DNA from 4 places in the Bradyrhizobium sp. SZCCHNRI2009 genome. Region 1 is predicted to be linked to each of the others. Evidence: predicted binding sites of a transcription regulator. Region 1 holds the regulator's gene; each other region holds the start of a gene.
The links. Region 1 encodes LexA, which represses DNA repair genes until DNA is damaged. Its sites were predicted from a motif close to TGTTCNNNNTGTGTTCNG; they were not measured.

Region 1 (2,202 bases):
GTCGGCGATCACGACCTGGTCAAGCAGGCGCTCGAAGCCGAGGGCGTCGAGATGGCGTTCTGGAAGATCGCGATGCGGCCGGGCAAGCCGATGATGCACGGACGGCTCGGCGACGTCAGGGTGATCGGACTGCCCGGCAATCCCGTGTCGTCCTATGTCTGCGCCCTCCTGTTCCTGGTGCCGCTGATTCGGCGGCTGCTCGGCCGCGACGAGGCCGTGATGCCGCGCGAGACCGCCCTGCTCGGCCGCGAGCTCGGGCCGAACGATTCGCGCGAGGACTATCTGCGGGCGCGGCTCGAAGAGCGCGCCGACGGCACGCTGGTTGCGACCCCGGTGAGCCAGCAGGATTCGTCGCTGCTTGGGAATCTCGCGCTCTCGCAGGCGGTGGTGATCCGGCCGGCGTTTGCTCCGAAGGCGCCTGCCGGCAGCCCGTGCGAGATCCTGCGCCTGCCGAACTGAGCCGCTTCCCCGGTAAAGCCCGGTCTGTTCATCATATTTTTAGGATTGCGGAACACACATCGAACATATAGTGTCCGTTCATGATTTGTTTTTAGTATGTTGCGGGCGACGCGATGACGGTCCGACTCCAGGGCGCTCTCAGCCGGTTTGTGCGCGAGGCGCAGCTCCTGGACTCGGACGACAACAAACCGGGGACCAGGTCGAGATGCTGACGCGCAAACAGTACGAACTTCTGCGGTTCATCAACGAGCGGCTCAAGGAAGCCGGCGTGCCGCCGTCCTTCGACGAGATGAAGGATGCGCTCGATCTGCGCTCGAAGTCCGGCATTCATCGCCTGATCACGGCGCTCGAGGAGCGCGGCTTCATCCGCCGGCTGCCCAACCGCGCCCGCGCGATCGAGGTGATCAAGCTGCCCGAGCTGTCACAGGCCGCCAACAACCGCCGCGGCTTCACCCCATCGGTGATCGAGGGCAATCTCGGCAAGGTGCGCACCAGCACTCCCGCGCTGGACGATGGCGAGCGCCCCGTCGCAGTGCCGGTGATGGGCCGCATCGCCGCCGGTACCCCGATCGAGGCGCTGCAGACCCGCAGCCACACCATCAGCGTGCCTGCCGACATGCTCGGTAACGGCGATCACTACGCGCTCGAGGTACGCGGCGACTCCATGGTCGATGCCGGCATCCTCGACGGCGACATGGCGCTGATACAGCGCAACGAGACCGCCGACACCGGCGACATCGTGGTGGCGCTGATCGACGATGAGGAAGCGACGCTGAAGCGCTTCCGCCGCCGCGGCGCATCGATCGCGCTGGAGCCGGCCAACACCGCCTACGAGGTACGCATCCTGCCGCCGAACCGGGTGAAGATCCAAGGCAAGCTGGTCGGGCTGTACCGCAAGTACTGATCGCGAATGGGATCGGTCGATGGGCGGCGGGCGCACGCGCTTTCGCCGCCGATCGGAGGCTGCCCAGCAAAATACGTCACGCGCGAATGCACCTCATGATGTGCAGCGCGGCATGCTCAAACGCTTGTGATCGGCCGCGGGCACACGCGATGCAGATCAGCGCAGAATTGCCGCGAAGCGCGCGCTAACATCACCATCGATGTCCACTCTGATAGAGGCCTGCGCCTGTCCGGGGGGAGCGTGGGTCGGCTATCTCTCAACGAGGAGCGATCCGATGTGTGACTACAGCCTCCATGCGGTTGCGTCCCGTCCCGCCAAGGTCGGCGAGACGTTGATCTCGATGACCTTCCGTGGCACCGCCACCCGCGGCTTCGCGCTGGAGAGCGAGCCGACCGTCGCAGTCTGCATGCTGCCCGGCACCGAGTTGGCCTTCGCCGAGGACGTCCGCTACGACAGCCGCTGGCTCTGGACCCGGACGATCCGCGAGCGCGTCGCAAAGTTCAACAGCATCGAGACTCACATTCCCGATCGCCATCACGACGCGATCGAATTCGCCGATGGCCGCCACGTGCTGGTGACCCAGCTCTGCGAGGGCCAGCGCGTCACCGTGCTGCAATTGCCGGTCAGCAAGCAGCCAGCGCAGCGACGCCCGGACATCGCCGAGGACGTGCCGCCTTCGCAGGCCACACCGATTCGCCGCATCAGCATCACCTGAGGGGTCTCCGCATCGGCATTTCTCTCGGTCGTGAACGAGCTTTCGACCGTGGGAGATTTGGGTTCTGCAAGCGCAAAGTCCTCTCGGGCGAACCTCACGCCCCGGCATCGCATCGGATAGGAAC
Region 2 (2,202 bases), 110 kb from region 1:
GTAAAAACGCGGTTTGGCCGCGAGTGTGTCTTCAGGGTGACGGTAATCTGCACGGAACCGGGCTAAAGGAACCTCGTCAACTTGAACGGGTGAGTCTGTTTCGTGCGTAAGCTTATCGGTGCGATGCGGACTTCGAGGAATAAACTGGAGACTGGAATGAAGAAGATCCTGCTCGCGACCGTGGCCTTGGCCGCCCTGGCCGCTCCCGCTGCCGCCGCTGATCTTGCCGCGCGCCCGACCTACACCAAGGCCCCGGTTGCCGCGCCGGTGCTGACCTGGACCGGCTTCTACATCGGTGCCATGGGCGGCTATGCTGCCGAGGACAGCAGCGCGAACACGTTCGACCGCAAGGGCGGCTTCGCCGGCGGCACCGTCGGCTACAACTGGCAGCAGGGCGCCGTCGTGTTCGGCCTCGAGGCTGACGCAGCCTGGGCCAATATTTCCTCCAAGACCATCTTCGGCGACGAAGCCAAGATCCAGGATTGGGGCACGGTGCGCGGCCGCATCGGCTACGCCTTCGGCCCGGCTCTGCTGTACGCGACCGGCGGTTACGCCTGGGCCGACAGCAAGATCACCTTCGTGGGCTTTGGTTCGGACAGCAAGATCCACAGCGGCTGGACCGTCGGCGCTGGCGCCGAATACATGTTCGCTCCGCAGTGGTCGCTGAAGGGCGAGTACCTGTACAAGAGCTTCGGCAGCGAGAACTACACCTTCACGGGCCTCGGCACCGCAGCCACTGGCACGACGAACTTCCACTCGGTCCAGGTCGGTGTGAACTACCACTTCTAAGCACATAGCCTCCGGGCCAACGCACGAAGCCTCCGCTCTGCCCGAGCGGAGGCTTTTGCTTGAGCGCTTGTGCTTTGAGCACTTGATCCAGCCGGCGGAACCGGTCCGCCTCCTGCCAGTCGCTGCCATTCCCTGAGCGCATTGTTGATGATTCGCTGACGGCACTGGAAATCCAGCTCCGTTCTTCCTACGTTCCGACCATACCTTTTCCCCCTGGCGTCCGATGGCCGGCTTCCGGCGAAACGCGCCTGCAACGATGGCGCGACTCTGCGCCGTGGGACGATCGTCATGGATGAAGTGCTCAAGGCCAAGCAGCGCGCGCAAGCCAACCAGTCGAGCCTGCGGGCCATCACCATCCGCGGCGCCCGCGAGCACAATCTGAAAAACATCGACGTCGAGATCCCGCGCGACAGGCTCGTCGTGTTCACCGGCCTGTCCGGCTCCGGCAAATCCTCGCTCGCCTTCGATACGATCTACGCCGAGGGCCAGCGCCGCTACGTCGAATCGCTGTCGGCTTATGCCCGCCAGTTCCTGGAGATGATGCAGAAGCCGGACGTCGACCAGATCGACGGCCTGTCGCCGGCGATCTCGATCGAGCAGAAGACGACCTCGAAGAACCCGCGCTCGACGGTCGGCACCGTCACCGAGATCTACGACTACATGCGCCTGCTGTGGGCGCGCGTCGGCGTGCCCTACTCCCCGGCGACCGGCCTGCCGATCGAAAGCCAGACCGTCTCGCAGATGGTCGACCGCGTGCTGGCGATGCCCGAGGGCACCCGCCTCTATCTGCTGGCGCCGGTCGTGCGGGGACGCAAGGGCGAGTACAAGAAGGAGCTCGCCGAATATCTCAAGAAGGGCTTTCAGCGCGTCAAGATCGACGGCACCTTCCATGAGCTCGCCGAGGCGCCCACGCTCGACAAGAAGTTCCCGCACGATATCGACGTCGTCGTCGACCGCATCGTCGTGCGCCCCGACATCGGCCAGCGTCTCGCAGAAAGCTTCGAGACTGCGCTGAAGCTCGCCGAAGGCCTGGCCGTCATCGAGTTCGCGGACGCTCCCGCCTCGGCCGCGCCGGCGGAGGAGAAGGAAAAGAAGAAAACCGCAAAGATCCACGACAAGAGCGGGCCCGAGCGCATCCTGTTCTCGGAGAAGTTCGCCTGCCCGGTCTCCGGCTTCACGATCCCCGAGATCGAGCCGCGGCTGTTCTCGTTCAACAACCCCTACGGCGCCTGCCCGGAATGCGGCGGCCTGGGGGTCGAGCAGCACGTCGATGCCGACCTCGTCATTCCCGACAAGGACGTCACCCTGCGCAAGGGCGCGATCGCGCCCTGGGCCAAGTCGTCGTCGCCCTATTACCTGCAGACGCTGACCGCGCTCGGCAAGTTCTACAAGTTCACGCTGGACACCAAGTGG
Region 3 (2,202 bases), on a different contig from region 1:
TCGATCGTCTCGATGGTGACGACGCAGAGCAGCGCCAGCGCTGCGATCACGGCAGGGAAATCGCCGGTGGCGCAGAAGCGGTTGACGGCGGAGTCGCCGAGCTTGCCAGTCCGGCTGAGGGCGGCAACCTCGGCCTTGACCTGCTGATAATCCCAGATCGCGCGCATTGCCGCGCCGGGCGAGCGGGTCGGCGTCGCCTGCAGGGTGGCGCGGGTCGCCGGCGGCGCGGCCTTGATGAAGCGGGCGCGGGCGCCCTCGCTGGCCGCGGCGACGAAGGCCCGCGACAGCTTGGCCGGCAGGTCGGTGCGCAGCGCCAGCTTCTCGGCGAGATCCTCGTCGCGCTCGGCGATCTTGAACAGGCTGCGATAGCCGTCCTCGGACAGCCGCGCGGAAAGATTCTGCGCCAGCGCCATGCGCACCGCCGGAAAGCCGCGCGCGATCAGCTGCGTCGTGAGGCTGTCGCCGATGCCCCTGCGGCTGGCGATCGCAACGAGATGCGCCGGGCTGCCGGTGCGGATGAACTCGGCGAGATCGCGCTCGGTCAGCACCGCCGCCTTGGCCAGCATCGGCCCGGCGACGCGCAATTCGGGGTGAACGGCGAGCATCCGCGCCGTCGCGTAAGGCGCGCGCTCGACGCCGGCGAGCGCCATGCTCAGCTCGGCCAGCAGCTCGGTCGCGACCTGCGGCATCAGCCGGGCGAACATCTGATCGTAGAGATCGAGCTGCTCGGCCGAGGCTGGCCGCGGACCGGCCAGGAACAGGCTGGTGGTCCGGCGCAGCATGTCGGTGGCGAGCTCGGACACCGTCCGCGCATCACCGGGGGGCGTCTTGGCGGTCGGAGCTGCCGCAGGCGCTGGAGGCATCGCACGTCCCTCGTTGGGCGCCTCCCTCGGCTGTGACGGAGGCGCGGGTCGATCATCAATTGAGGAAGAATGCGAAGGCCGGACTAAAGGGGCGTTAAGCGCAGCGGGCGGAGCTGAAACCCCACGCGGCTGTCGTTAATGGATTGCGGCAGAGCGCGGCAACGACGATGTTCCTGTATTGTTCTTGCGAACGATGCCGGCTTCCGCTAGCCTCCTTGCCCGGGAGGGGCATCATGGTCCAGCGCGTTTCCACCGTTGCCTTCGAGGGGATCGAGGCCCGCGCGGTCGACGTGCAGGTCCAGGTCGCGCCCGGCCTGCCGGCGTTCGCGATCGTCGGCCTGCCGGACAAGGCGGTGTCGGAAGCGCGCGAGCGGGTGCGCTCGGCGCTGATCGCCTCGGGCCTGGCGCTGCCGGCGCGGCGCATCACCGTCAACCTGGCGCCGGCCGACGTGCCCAAGGAAGGCAGCCATTACGATCTGCCGATCGCGCTCGGCCTGATGGCCGCGATCGGGGCCATTCCGCCGGATGCGCTCGGCGGCTTCACGGTGCTCGGCGAGCTCGGACTCGACGGCTCGATCGCGCCGGTTGCTGGCGTGCTGCCGGCGGCGATCGGCGCCAATGCGCGCGAGGAAGGATTGATCTGCCCGGCCGCCTGCGGCGCCGAGGCGGCGTGGGCGAGCCCCGATTTGCAGATCATCGCGGCAAGCTCGCTGATCCAGATCGCCAACCATTTCAAGGGCACGCAGGTGCTGTCGCGGCCGCAGCCGAAGATCCAGGAGGCGCCGGCAAGCCTGCTCGACCTGCGCGACATCAAGGGCCAGGAGAGCGGCAAGCGCGCGCTCGAGATCGCCGCCGCCGGCGGGCATCATCTGCTGATGATCGGCTCGCCCGGCGCCGGCAAGTCGATGCTGGCGGCGCGAATGCCCTCGATCCTGCCGCCGCTGTCGCCGGCAGAGCTCTTGGAAGTCTCGATGATCGCCTCGGTCGCCGGCGAGATCGAGGGTGGCGCGCTGACGTCGCGCCGGCCGTTCCGCAGCCCGCATCATTCCGCGAGCATGGCGGCGCTGACCGGCGGCGGCCTGCGCGCCCGACCCGGCGAGATCTCGCTGGCGCATCAGGGCGTGCTGTTCCTCGACGAACTGCCGGAGTTCGATCCGCGCGTGCTGGATTCGCTGCGCCAGCCGCTCGAGAACGGCGAGGTCTCGATCTCGCGCGCCAACCACCGCGTCACCTACCCTGCCCGCTTCATGCTGGTCGCCGCGATGAATCCGTGCCGCTGCGGCAACGCCTTCGAGCCCGGCTATGCCTGCAAGCGCGGCCGCATCGACCGCTGCACCGC
Region 4 (2,202 bases), on a different contig from region 1:
ATCGCAACGTCGCCGGTGTCGAGACCGACATCCATCTTCATGACCATCACGCCGCTTTCAGCGTCCCCTGCCATGATGGCACGGTTGATCGGCGCGGCGCCGCGCCAGCGTGGCAGCAACGAGGCGTGGAGGTTGTAGCAGCCGAGTTTCGGTGCATCGAGAATCGCCTGCGGCAGGATCATGCCATAGGCGACGACAACGGCGGCATCGGCCTCATGGGCGCGGAACGCAGCCAGCGCGTCCTCGGTCTTCAGCGTCTTCGGCGTGAGCACGGGAATGCCGAGCCGGCGCGCCTCGGTCTCGATCGGCGTCGGCACCAGCGCCAGGCCGCGGCGGCCGCCGGGTTTGGGCGCGCGCGTATAGACCGCCGCGATCTCGTGGCCGTGGCCGGCGAGTTCGAGCAGGGTCGGCACGGCGAAATCCGGCGTGCCCATGAAGATCAGGCGAAGCGGCATCTGGTGGAAGATCCTGCATTGCCGAATCCTCCGCGTCATGGCCGGGCTTGTCCCGGTCATCCACGTCGAGCTGCCTGTAACGCGCGGCGCGACGTAGATGCCCGGGTCAAGCCCGGGCATGACGGAGGAGAGAGTTGATCGTTACTCGCTGGCGCGCTTGGCGGCCTTGGCGAACTTCTTCATCACGCGGTCGCGCTTGAGCTTCGACAGATAGTCGATGAACAGCACGCCGTTGAGATGGTCGATCTCGTGCTGGATGCAGGTGGCGTAGAGCCCCTCGGCATCCTCCTCGCGAACCAGCCCGTCGAGATCGGTGAAGCGCACGCGCACCCGCGCCGGCCGCTCGACCTCCTCGTAATATTCGGGGATCGACAGGCAGCCTTCCTCGTAGACCGACAGCTCGTCCGACTTGGCAACGATCTCCGGATTGATGAAGACGCGCGGCTCGCGCTTGCCTTCCCCGTTCGCGTCGGGCTTGGCCAGATCCATGGTGATGACGCGCAGCGGCTGCGCGACCTGAATCGCTGCGAGCCCGATGCCAGGCGCGTCGTACATGGTCTGAAACATGTCGTCGACCAGCTGCCGGATCTCCGGCGTGACCTTCTCGACCGGCTTGGACACCAGCCGCAACTGCCGGTCCGGCAGAATGATGATTTCTCTTAGGGACATGGCGCGCGATTTAAGCCGCGGAACCGGCGCGGTCAATGTGATGGCTCGCAGTTAAGACTTCGCTAACCATGAATTTCAACGCCTCGTTAACCATGATTCTTAACCTGGCCTTAACCATAAATGTTCTCTCTTCGTTCGCGAGCTTGTGCGAATCGGATAGACGGGCGTGATGACCGCCGCCAGCCAGTCCCTCAATCCTGTCGTCATCATGATCGGCGACCTTCCGGTCCGCGCCAGCGATGCGCTGATCGGATTTGGCGTGCTGGTGGTGCTGCTGCTCGTGATGATCGTGGCGGCCGTGGTGCGTTCCGGCCGGCGCGGCGCCGAGCTCGCGGCCCAGCAGGCGATGCGCAGCGATGAGATCGAACGACGGTTCAGCGAGATGATCCGCGTCCAGAGCGAGGCCTCCGGCCGGGTCGACGCGATGGCGCAGCTGCTCGCCGGCCGGCAGGTTGATCTTGCCCGCAGCGTCAACGAGCGGCTCGATGCGGTGACTCATCGCGTCGGACAGTCGATGGAGCAGAGTACGCGCCACACCATGGATAGTCTGCGCGTGCTGCACGAGCGGCTCGGCATCATCGACAATGCCCACCGTGATCTCAGCGAGCTGACGACCCAGGTCACGACCCTGCGCGACGTCCTCGCCAACAAGCAGTCGCGCGGCGCGTTCGGCCAGGCGCGGATGGAGGCGATCGTGCAGGACGGACTTCCGAAGGGCAGCTACGCGTTCCAGTACACGCTCGCCAGCGGCAAGCGGCCGGACTGCGTCGTGTTCCTGCCCGACGCGCGACCGCTGTGCATCGACGCCAAGTTTCCGTTGGAAGCCGTGACCGCGCTGCATGATGCGGAGACGGACGAGGAGAAGCGCACCGCCGCACAGCGCCTGCGTACCGACGTGCTGCGTCACGTCAACGACATCGCGGAGAAATATCTGGTGGTCGGCGAGACGCAGGACACCGCGCTGATGTTCGTGCCGTCGGAATCGGTCTATGCCGAGATCCATGATGGCTTCGACGACGTCATCCAGAAAGCGTATCGCGCGCGCGTCGTGCTGGTGTCGCCGTCGCTGCTGATGCTC

Region 2: the regulator LexA is predicted to act here: its motif matches at 969-986, upstream of uvrA (excinuclease ABC subunit UvrA).
Region 3: the regulator LexA is predicted to act here: its motif matches at 1,032-1,049, upstream of QX041_RS20880 (YifB family Mg chelatase-like AAA ATPase).
Region 4: the regulator LexA is predicted to act here: its motif matches at 1,246-1,263, upstream of QX041_RS27905 (DNA recombination protein RmuC).

The regions. Positions count from the first base shown of each region.
Region 1 covers NZ_JAUEUH010000002.1:702,807-705,008, reverse strand. Annotated here, with positions in the region: gene glp (gephyrin-like molybdotransferase Glp) at 1-459, shown strand, start outside; gene lexA (transcriptional repressor LexA) at 665-1,363, shown strand; gene QX041_RS10785 (hypothetical protein) at 1,638-2,078, shown strand.
Region 2 covers NZ_JAUEUH010000002.1:816,505-818,706, reverse strand. Annotated here, with positions in the region: gene QX041_RS11355 (porin family protein) at 157-789, shown strand; gene uvrA (excinuclease ABC subunit UvrA) at 1,078-2,202, shown strand, end outside.
Region 3 covers NZ_JAUEUH010000005.1:543,876-546,077, reverse strand. Annotated here, with positions in the region: gene QX041_RS20885 (DUF2336 domain-containing protein) at 1-863, opposite strand, end outside; gene QX041_RS20880 (YifB family Mg chelatase-like AAA ATPase) at 1,097-2,202, shown strand, end outside.
Region 4 covers NZ_JAUEUH010000009.1:74,075-76,276, reverse strand. Annotated here, with positions in the region: gene fmt (methionyl-tRNA formyltransferase) at 1-455, opposite strand, end outside; gene def (peptide deformylase) at 597-1,124, opposite strand; gene QX041_RS27905 (DNA recombination protein RmuC) at 1,294-2,202, shown strand, end outside.